DNA from 2 places in the Luteimonas sp. Soil_C_5 genome. Region 2 is predicted to be linked to the other one. Evidence: predicted binding sites of a transcription regulator. Region 2 holds the regulator's gene; the other holds the start of a gene.
What was found. Region 2 encodes FliA, which starts transcription of late flagellar genes. Its sites were predicted from a motif close to TAAAGTTTNNCNNNCNNNGGCCGATAA; they were not measured.
Positions count from the first base shown of each region.

Region 1 (5,098 bases), on a different contig from region 2:
GGTCAGCATCGGCGTCGCCGCGCAGCGCGACGGCGAGGATGCCGCGGCGCTGTTCGCGCGCGCCGATGGCGCGCTGTACCAGGCCAAGCGCGACGGTCGCGATCGCGTCTGCGTCGCGTCCTGACGATGCGGCGCCTCAGCCGGTGATCTGTTTCGCCTCGCCGGCCGCGATGTTCTCGACATGCACGATGCGCCGCGGCCGCGCGAGCATCGGATAGACCAGCACCGCGGCGAGGATGATCGCGACACCCGCATAGAAGCGCGGCGAGAGTTCGTGCTGCTCGCCCAGCAGCACGATGGCCAGCGCGATCGCATAGACCGGTTCGAGGTTGACCGCGAGCTGCGCCGAGAACGCGCTCATGTGGCGCAGCGCCACCAGCGACAGCGCGAACGGCAGCAGCGTGCAGACGAATGCGAGCAGCAGCAGGTAGGCGCCGTCCTGCAATCCCGGCAGCACCAGCAGGCTGCCGGCGAACGCGGGGAACAGCAGCGGCATCAGGGGCGCGAGCAGGGTCAGCGTGAGCGTGCCGGCGCCGAGTTCCACCGCGGTGACCGTCAGCGGATCCGCGTGTTCGACCAGTCGTTTGTTGAGCGAGCCGAAGCAGGCGACGAACAGCGCCGACAACGCGCCCACTGCGACGCCGAGGCGCATGCCGTCCGGAATCCCGCCCACCACCAGGGCCACGCCCGGCAGCACGGCCAAGCCGAGTGCGAGCTCGCGCCAGGAAAACCGGCTGCGTGCGACCAGCGGTTCGATCAGCGCGACGAACACGGTGGCCAGCGCCATGCAGGTCGCCGCGACCGAAGCATTGGCCAGCTTCACCGCGCCATAGAAGGTCAGCCAGTGCAGCGCGACCAGTGCGCCGACGCCGGTGTAGGCCAGCAGCAGCCGAGGCGGCAATGCGCGCAGGCCGCGCCACACCCGCGGCACCAGCAGCAGCACCGCGGCGACCAGCAGCATCCGCCACCACACCAGCGGCAGCGCGGGCAGGGTGATCAGCTTGCCGAGGATGGCGGTGAACCCCCACAGCAGCACGCACAGATGGATCTGCCAGTGGGCTTTGGCGACGGGCGTCATCGGCGTATCGGGGGCAGGCGGGCGCGCATTATCCATCGCGCGCGGCGCCGTGCACGGGGCACGTGGACGGCGTGCCCCGTAGCGGCTTTCAGACCGGCCGCGGTCCGTCCGGCTTCCGTGGCGTCGTCGGGCCGTCCAGCGCGGCCTGTTCGCTGCGGCGGCGCTGCGCCCGTCCCAGCCAGATGCCCAGCGCCGCCCAGACGAGTGCCAGCGGCAACACCACGCTGACCAGCCCACCCAGCGCCAGTCCAAGCCGGCCGAGCAGGCCTTCGGTCTGCGCGCCGACCACGTCACCCGCGCGGTAGAGGAAGGTGTCGATGAAGGCCTTGGCCTTGTACTTGTCCTCGCGCCCGACCACGGTGAACAGCGTTTCCCGGGCCGGACGTGCCAGGCCGCGCTGCAGGGCACGGTTGACCGCCTCCAGCAGGATCAGCACAAGGAACGAGCCGTAGATCGCCAGGCCCAGGAAGCCCAGCGCCATCGCCACCGGCAGCAAGGCCAGCGCGAAACCGAGGCCGAGCCTGCGGATGATGTGGCCGGTCAGCGTGACCTGCAGCACCAGCACCGCGATCTGGGTCCACATGTCGATGTTGCCGAGCAGGGCGGTGCGTGCATCCAGGTCGGTTTCGGCCGCGGCCACCATCTGCAGGCGGGTGAAATAGATGAAGGTCGCGACCACCGTCATGATGACCACGTAGCCGGCGATGCCAAGCAAGTAGGGCGAGCTGCAGACCGCGCGGATGCCGGCCCAGGCGCTGCCGCCGATGCGCGCCGTCTCGTCGATGGCGGATGCGGCGACGGACGCGTCACCGGTGTCGCCGTCGTGGTCGGGCTGCACCCGCACCAAGAGCCAGGCCATCGCAATCGCTGCGCCGAGGAAGCCCGAGGCGACCGGCAGCAGGCTCGCGGTCCCCAGCGGCTCGGCCAGACGCGAGGCCAGCCACGGCCCGAAGATCGCGCCCAGCGTGCCGCCGACCGCGATCAGCGCGAACAGCCGTTTGCCCTGGTCGCTGGTGAAGCGGTCGGCGAGCAGGGCCCAGAACACCATCGTCACGAACAGGTTGAACACGCTGAACCAGACGTAGAACACCTGGCCGCTGCGCGCGCCCACCGCGCCCGGCGCGAACAGCAACAGTGCCCAGAAGCCGAGCAGGCTCAGGGCGAAGAACGCGTAGGTCGCCGAGATGAAGTGCAGCCGGCGCAGGCGACTCACCATCCAGCCGAACACCGGATTCACCAGCAGGGTGACCAGTGCGGTGCCGATGAACAGCCAACGCACGCTTTCGATGCCGCGCTCCATGCCCAGCGCGTCGCGTGCCGGTCGCAGCATCATCAGCGCGGTCAGGATGCAGAAGAAGAACAGCCCGGCGATGGCGACCGGCGCGGTCTCCCCGCGGCGGAGATTGAAGAAGCCCGACAGCCATGCGCGCATCGTCGTGCGGCCTCAGCCGAACATCGCGGTCAGTTCGGCCTGCTGTGCCTGACTCAGCAACGGGCCCTGGCCGGCGCCCAGCTGGTCGGCCTGGCGGTCCGGACGGCTGGTCGCCGGAATCACCGCGGTGACCGCCGGATGGCTGATCGCGAACTTCAGGAACATCTGCGCCCAGGAGGTCACGCCGACCTCCGCCGCCCAGCCGGGCAAGGGCCGGTCGCGGACTTCGGCGAACAGCCTGCCGTCGTCGAAAGCGCGATTGACCAGCACGCCGACGCCCTGGTCCTGCGCTGCCGCGAGCACTGTGCGGCCGGCCTCGGGCGCATTGACCGAATAGTTCACCTGCACGAAATCGGGCCGCAGATCGCGCATCGCGCGCACCAGCGCCGCGTGGCCGCTCTCGAGATAGTGGGTCAGGCCGATGTAGCGCGTCAGCCCCTCGGCCTTGAGTTCCTGCGCATAGGGCCAGGCGATGTCGAGTGCGCGCAGGTTGTGGACCTGCAGCAGTTCGACGCGTTCGGTACGCAGGCGGCGCTGGCTTTCCGCCCACTGGGCTTCCATCGCCGCACGGTCGTCCGCGGCGATCTTGGTCGCCAGGAAGCAGCGGTCGCGCCAGCCGCCATCGGCCAGCAGGGCGCCCAGCACCTCGTCGGCATTGGTGTAGTTGGGTGACGTGTCGAAGACGGTGGCGCCGCCGTCGAAGAACACCCGGACCGTGTCCTTCAGCGCCTCGAACTCCGACGATCCCAAGGCAACCTCGTAGCTGCCTGACGTGCCGCCGCCGATCACCGGCACGGCTTCACCGGTGGGCGGAATGGCGCGGGTCATCAGGCTGCCGCCGGCGGCAGCCGGTGCGGGCTGCGGCGAGGCGGCCGGCAGGGCGGGGGCAGTGTCCCGGCTGCACGCGGCAAGTGGCGCGAGGACCAGGCCGCTCGCGGCCAGGGACGCGGTGGTCAGAAAGCGACGGCGTGACGTCATGGCGGCGTCTCCTGCATCGGGATCGGACGCCCGATCATAGGGGGTTTGCCAGCGGCGCCTCCCGCGGGCGTCCGGGCGGCGTCCCGCGCCGATGTGCGCGGTCGGTCCATTGCAGTCGCTTCACTTCGACCCCGGTGGGGCAGCCTGTAGGCTGTGCGGCCGGTGGGGGAGTGCCCATGCCGCCGGGTCGATGCACGCCGCCATGACGGCACTCGTGCGTCCATGGATCGACCGCCCGGAGGGATGAAGTTTTCCGGCGCGCGGCCGATCTGGGCGTGCGAAGACACCGGAAACCTCATGGCGCTGGACGAACGAAAACTGGCGGTCGCCGACCTGCGGACAGGCATGTATGTCTGTCGCCTGGACCGGGACTGGGAAGGCACGCCCTTTCTGCTGCAAGGCGTGATGGTCGAATCGCAGGCCGATATCGATGTGCTGGCCGCGTGGTGCGCCCACGTCTACATCGATCTCGAGCGGGGCATCGGGCCCAGCGGGCTCGGACTGCTGGCGCTCGACGACGCGCCCATGCCGCAGCACACGTCGGAAGCGCCGGTCGCGAAGGTGTTCCGCGATGCGGACATCCGTGCGCTGCAGGGCTCGACGGCCTATCCCGAGCGGGTCGATTTCGAACAGGAACTCGCCGACGCGCGTGAGGCGCAGATGCAGGCGGCGGCATTCGCCAGCCGCGTGCTCGATGACGTACGTAACGGGCGCCCGATCGCCCCCGACGACGTGCGCGCCGCGGTCGAGCCGATGGTGCGCAGCCTGGTCCGCAACGCCGATGCCTTCCTGTGGCTGGACACGTTGCGCGAGCGCGGCGCCTACGAATACACGCATGCGCTGGGCTGCAGCGCGCTTGCGGCGGCGTTCGGTCGGCACGTGGGTCTGCCCGAGCCGCTGCTGGTCGATCTGGCCAGCGGCGCGTTGTTGCTCGACATCGGCAAGCTGCGGGTCGATCCGGCGCTGCTGGCCTCGGCCGGCGTCTTCACCGCGGACGAGCACCGCGCCATGCGCGCGCACGTTGCGCATGCGCTGGCGATCCTCGACGAAAGCGCCGCCGTGCCCGAACACGTCCGCGAGATGGTGCGCACGCATCACGAGCACGTCGACGGTGCCGGCTATCCCGCCGGCGCCTCCGGTGACGCAGTACCGCTGCTGGGCCGCATCGCGGCCGTCGTGGATGCCTACGACGCGATGACCAGCGAGCGCCCGCACCGGCCGGCAGTCGGCCAGCACGTCGCACTGCAAGCGCTGTATCGCGACCGCGGCACGCGCTACGCGCCGGAAGTCGTCGAGCAGTTCATGCAGTGCATGAGCGTCTACCCGATCGGGTCGCTGGTCGAGCTGAGCACGGGCGAGGTTGCGATCGTCATGGCGCAGAACGCCGCGCGCCGGCTGCAGCCCCGGGTCATGGTGCTGACCGCGCCCGACAAAGCGCTGCTGACGGCCTTCCACAGTCTGGATCTGATGATGCGCGCGCACGGCGACGAGCCGGTGCGGATCGTCGCGCCGCTGGCGCCGGGCGCGCACGGGCTCGATCCCGTGGCGCTGTTCCTGTGAGCGCGCTGCACGCATGTTGAATCGCGTCCGGGCTTTCGATCACGTCGACC
Region 1 is NZ_JBDGKA010000003.1:244,057-249,154, reverse strand. It holds gene AC3A5K_RS09525 (GGDEF domain-containing protein) at 1-124, shown strand, start outside; gene AC3A5K_RS09520 (DMT family transporter) at 137-1,078, opposite strand; gene AC3A5K_RS09515 (NTP/NDP exchange transporter) at 1,167-2,510, opposite strand; gene AC3A5K_RS09510 (aldo/keto reductase) at 2,523-3,488, opposite strand; gene AC3A5K_RS09505 (HD-GYP domain-containing protein) at 3,786-5,048, shown strand; gene AC3A5K_RS09500 (putative bifunctional diguanylate cyclase/phosphodiesterase) at 5,062-5,098, shown strand, end outside.
Region 1: a site for FliA is predicted at 3,733-3,759, ahead of AC3A5K_RS09505 (HD-GYP domain-containing protein). Genes of this name have one in related genera too.

Region 2 (5,098 bases):
CCCAGCCAGTGGCGCAGGTCGAGCAACGACAGCGTGTGCGACCGGCGGTCGAGTGCGGCGCGGCCGTCGAACCAGTTCACCGTGCGCGCAGGTGCGTGCAGCACTTCCTGCACGCGCGCCAGTGGCAGCGCGTAGCAGTCGTCGGCGGCGTGGACCAGCAGCGTCGGCAGGATGGCGAGCGTCAGCGGCACGCGCAGCGAGAAGCGGCTGCCGCGTCCCAGTTCCGACTGCACCTGGATCTGGCCACCGAGTTCGCGGATGCGCGACTGCACGACGTCCATGCCCACGCCACGGCCGGAGATGTCGCTGACCTCGTCGCGGGTGGAGAAGCCGGCGAGGAAGATCAGGTTGAGACATTCCTCGGCGTTGAGGCGCGCGGCGGATTCGGCGTCGATCAGGCCCTTGTCGCGGGCCTTGGCGCGCAGCCGTTCGGGATCGATGCCGGCGCCGTCGTCGTGGATCTCGATGCCGACGTAATCGCCCTGCTGCTGCGCGATCAGGCGCACGCGGCCGGCACGTGGCTTGCCGGTCGCCTCTCGTAAGGCGGGCATCTCGATGCCGTGGTCGATCGCATTGCGCACCAGATGAATCAGCGGATCGGCCAGTGCCTCGACGAGGTTGCGGTCGAGTTCGGTCTCCGCGCCGACGAGGTCGAGATCCACTTCCTTGTCGAGCGCGCGGGCGACGTCGCGGGCGAGCTTGGGAAAGCGCGAGAACACCTTGCCGACCGGCTGCATGCGCGTGCGCATGACGGCGCCCTGCAGACGCGCGGTGGCGTTGTCGAGCGTGGTGACCGCGCGGTCGAGATCCTCGTCGCGCAGCCGTGCGCGCAGGGTCTTCAGCCGGTTGCGCGCCAGCACGAGTTCGCCGACCAGGTCGACGATGACGTCGAGCCGCTTGGTGTCGACGCGCACGGTCTGTTCGCGTTCGGACGGCGCGGCGGATGTCTTCGGCGCTGCGGCGGGCGGTGCGGTGCGCGGCGCCGGTCGCGGAATGGCCGCCGGCGCGGGTGCCGCTGCAGCCGGCGCAGGTGTCTGCGTGCCCGGCGCGGCGCCGCCGTGCAACTGGTCGAGCAGGGCTTCGAATTCGTCGTCGTCGATCATGTCGGCGACGGGCTTGGCCGCGTTCCCTGCAGGCGCGGCCACGCCGGGCGCGGCGCCACCATGCAGCTGGTCGAGCAGGGCCTCGAACTCGTCGTCGTCGATCATCGCCGGCGCGGCAGTCGCCTGCGTGCCCGGCACCCCGTCACCATGCAACTGGTCGAGCAGGGCTTCGAATTCGTCGTCGGAAATCATGTCGTCGCCGGCAGCAGCGACCACGGGCGCGGCTGCACGCACCGGCGCCGCTGCAGGCGCATCGGCAGGCGCGAAGCCCGCGATCAGTTCGGCCGGCGCGCTCGGCACGGTGTCGTCGGTCTCGATCGCGTCGACCATCGCCTGCAGCCAGTCCAGCGACTGCTGCGCGGCGTCGAAATGGCGCGGCAGCAGCGCGGTCTGGCCGGCACGCACCATGCCCAGGGTTTCCTCGGCCGCGTGGCACAGCTCGACCAGCGGCGTCGCGCCGAGGAAGCCGGCGCCGCCCTTGAGCGTGTGGAATGCGCGGAAGACCGCGTTGAGACGCTCGCGGTCGTCGGGCGTCTGTTCCAGACCGACCAGCTGGCCGCCGAGGTCGTCGAGCAGTTCGCGGGCTTCGAGGACGAAGTCGGCAACGATGTCGGGCGACTGCATCAGCGTCGACCCGCGCCGGTGGACCGGGCGATCGCAGCGCCGCCGGTGCACACGTCCGCCCGTCCGGCAGCACAGGCGTGCGCGCGCAGCGGCGTGATCAGGCGTTCGTGTTTCGACATCAGCATTCCCGTTCCTGCCGCGCGCGCGAGGGGACGCGGCGCGGTCTGTTCCAACCGCGTGGTGAGATCTTCAGAGCCCCAGATGCGACAGCAGATCGTCCGCGTCGCTCTGGCCGACCGTGTTGCGGTCGAGGCCGGAAACCGACGGTCCGTTGCCGCGCTGGTTGTCTTCCTTCGGCGGCAGACCGAGGGCACCGAAGCCCTCGTGCACGCCGCGGACGATGCCGGCGACGCGGCGGATGATCTGGCCGCCGAGGTCCTGGTGGCTCTGCGCCAGCGCCATCTCGCGCAGGTTCTCGCGCAGCGATTCGACGGTGGCGATCTGGGTCTCGTCGAGCGGACCTTCCTTGAGCCGGGCGACGAGCGCGCGGCTTTCGTCGATCAGGTCCAGCGTGCGGTGTGTGGCCTGTTCGGTCATCTCGACCACGTGGTCCAGACGCGCGCAGGCATCATCCAGACCGCTGCCTTCGGCGGGCGTGGGCGGCAGGGTGTCCAGCGCCTGCGACAGTTCGCGGGCGAGCCGGCCGAGGCCGGTGACCAGGGTGCGCGCGCGCGCATTGGCCAGCGCGTCGACCTGCCGGCGCCAGCCGTCCTCGTCGCCGCGCTCCAGCGCTTCCAGCGCGTCGTGCAGCAGGTTGGCCAGACGGGTGCGTTCGATGTCGGGCGTCGTCATGCCGCGGTCCCCAGGCGCTCGAAGATCTTGCCGAGCTTCTCTTCCAGGGTCTGCGCGGTGAACGGCTTGATGATGTAGCCGTTCACGCCGTTCTGCGCGGCCTCGATGATCTGCTCGCGCTTGGCTTCGGCGGTCACCATCAGCACCGGCAACGCGCGGAACCTGGGATCGGCGCGGATCTCGCGCAGCAGCTCGATGCCGGTCATGCCGGGCATGTTCCAGTCGGTCACCACCAGCTCCACCGCATCCTGGCGCAGCACGGCCAGCGCACTGTGGCCGTCTTCCGCCTCGACCGTGTTGTTGAAGCCCAGATCGGACAGCAGGTTCTTGACGATCCGGCGCATCGTCGAGAAATCGTCGACGATCAGGATGCGGATGTTCTTGTTCAAAACGTGTTCCTCGAAAAAAGCGTGCTGCGATACGGGGTGGGGCACGGGCCCCGGAGGTCAGTCGTCGGCACCGAAGCCGGTGTCCGCAAGTTCGAAAGCGGTGAGGCGGCCGCGCAGGCGGACCACGGCCTGGCCATGGATCTGGCAGACGCGCGATTCGCTGACGCCGAGCACCGCGCCGATCTCCTTCAGATTCAGTTCCTGCTCGTAGTACAGCGACAGCACCAGCTGCTCGCGCTCGGGCAGGTGGCCGATCGCGCCCATCAGCTCGCGACCGAACTCGCCGCGCACCAGCGCTTCCTGCGGCGTCGGGCCGCCGCGACGGTTGACCGGCTCGACCTCGCCGTGGTCTTCGATGTGCGAATCCAGACTCAGCACCTGGCCGCGCGCGGCGTCTTCCAGCAGGCGCTGGTATTCGCCCAGCGGCAGGTCGAGTTTCGCTGCGACCTCGTGCGCGCTGGCGGCGCGGCCGGTGCTCTGTTCGATCTCGCGGATCGCGGCAGCGGCTTCGCGGGCGCGCCGGTGCACGGAGCGCGGCACCCAGTCGCCACGGCGGATCTCGTCGATCATCGAGCCGCGGATGCGGATCGAGGCATAGGTCTCGAACGACGCGCCCTGTTCGGCGTCGTAGCTGCGCGAGGCCTCGAACAGGCCGATCATGCCGGCCTGCACCAGATCGTCGATCTCGACGCTGGCCGGCAGTCGCGCGGCCAGGTGATGGGCGATGCGGCGGACCAGTTCGGCGTGCTGGACCAGCGGATCGACCGTGGCCGTGCGTTGCACCGCCTGGTACTGGCGAGCGGCGAGGTTCATGCGGTCGCTCCCTGGCGCAGCATGCGCTCGACGAAGAACTCGACGTGGCCGCGCGGCGCGGTCGGCGCCTGCCAGCGCGAGATGCGACGGGCGATCTCGATCAGCGCACGCGCGGACGGACTGCCGGGATAGGCCAGCACCACGGCCTGCTGGCGCTGCACGGCCATGCGCAGCCAGTCGCACTGCGGCACCGCGCCGAGGTAGTTCAGCGACACGTCGCCGATGAAGCGCTCGCACACGCGCGAAAGCTTCTCGTGCAGATTGCGGCCTTCCTGCGGGCTGCGGACCATGTTGGCCACCACCTGCACGCGGTCCACGCCGCGCTCGCGCGCCAGCACCTTGATCAGTGCGTAGGCGTCGGTGATCGAGGCGGGTTCGTCGCAGACCACGACGATCGCGTCCTGTGCGGCCTGGCAGAAGGTCAGCACCGAATCGGTGATGCCGGCGGCGGTATCGACGACCAGCAGGTCGAGCTCACGCTGCAGGTCGTTGAAGACGTTGACCAGACCGGCATGTTCGGCCGGACGCAGTTCGGCCATGTGCCGGCGGCCGGACGCCGCCGGGACCACCAGCACGCCGCCGGGTCCTTCGATGATCACTTCGTCGAGCGAGCAGCGGCCGGCGACCAGGTCGGCCAGCGTGCGCTGCGGCGACAGGCCCAGCAGCACGTCCACATTGGCCAGGCCCAGGTCGGCGTCCAGCAGCAGCGTGCGCTGGCCCATGCCCGACAGCGCGACCGACAGGTTGGCCGAGACGTTGGTCTTGCCCACGCCGCCCTTGCCACCGGTGACGGCGAGGGTGCGGACAGGCTGGAATGGGGTGGCGGACATCGGCAGGCGCTCAGGCGACGGCATGGTCGTGATTCCGGAATGCGTGCTCCGGGACAATCGGCTTATCGGCATCGCGGCGGAGATCTTCAAGGCGGAGCACCAGATGGGCGGCATTGGCCCGGTGCAGGTCTTCGGGAATGCGCTGGCCGTCGGTCACCCAGGTCAGCGGCAGCTGGTGGTCGACCGCCACCGACAGGGCGCTGCCCAGGCGGCCGGTTTCGTCCAGCTTGGTCAGCACCACGCCCTGCGGGCGGGCGTTCTCGAACCGGCGCACCACTTCGTCCAGGTCCGCGAAATGGGTGTTGGCCGGCAGCACCAGCAAGGTGCGCACCTGGCGCGCGGCACGCAGCCAGTTGAGCTGGCCGGCGAGGGCGCGGTCGCGCTGGCTTAGGCCGGCGGTGTCGACCAGCACCAGGCGGTAGTCCTGCAGCTTCTGCAGCAGCTGGATCAGGCCGGTCTCGCTGTCGGCCTCGTGCACGGCGATGCCGAGCTGGCGGCCGTAGCTGTGCAGCTGTTCGCGGCCGCCGACGCGCGAGGTGTCGGTGGT
Region 2 is NZ_JBDGKA010000001.1:586,531-591,628, reverse strand. It holds gene AC3A5K_RS02945 (chemotaxis protein CheA) at 1-1,727, opposite strand, end outside; gene AC3A5K_RS02940 (protein phosphatase CheZ) at 1,917-2,519, opposite strand; gene AC3A5K_RS02935 (chemotaxis response regulator CheY) at 2,516-2,908, opposite strand; gene AC3A5K_RS02930 (RNA polymerase sigma factor FliA) at 2,966-3,721, opposite strand; gene AC3A5K_RS02925 (P-loop NTPase) at 3,718-4,575, opposite strand; gene flhF (flagellar biosynthesis GTPase FlhF) at 4,562-5,098, opposite strand, start outside.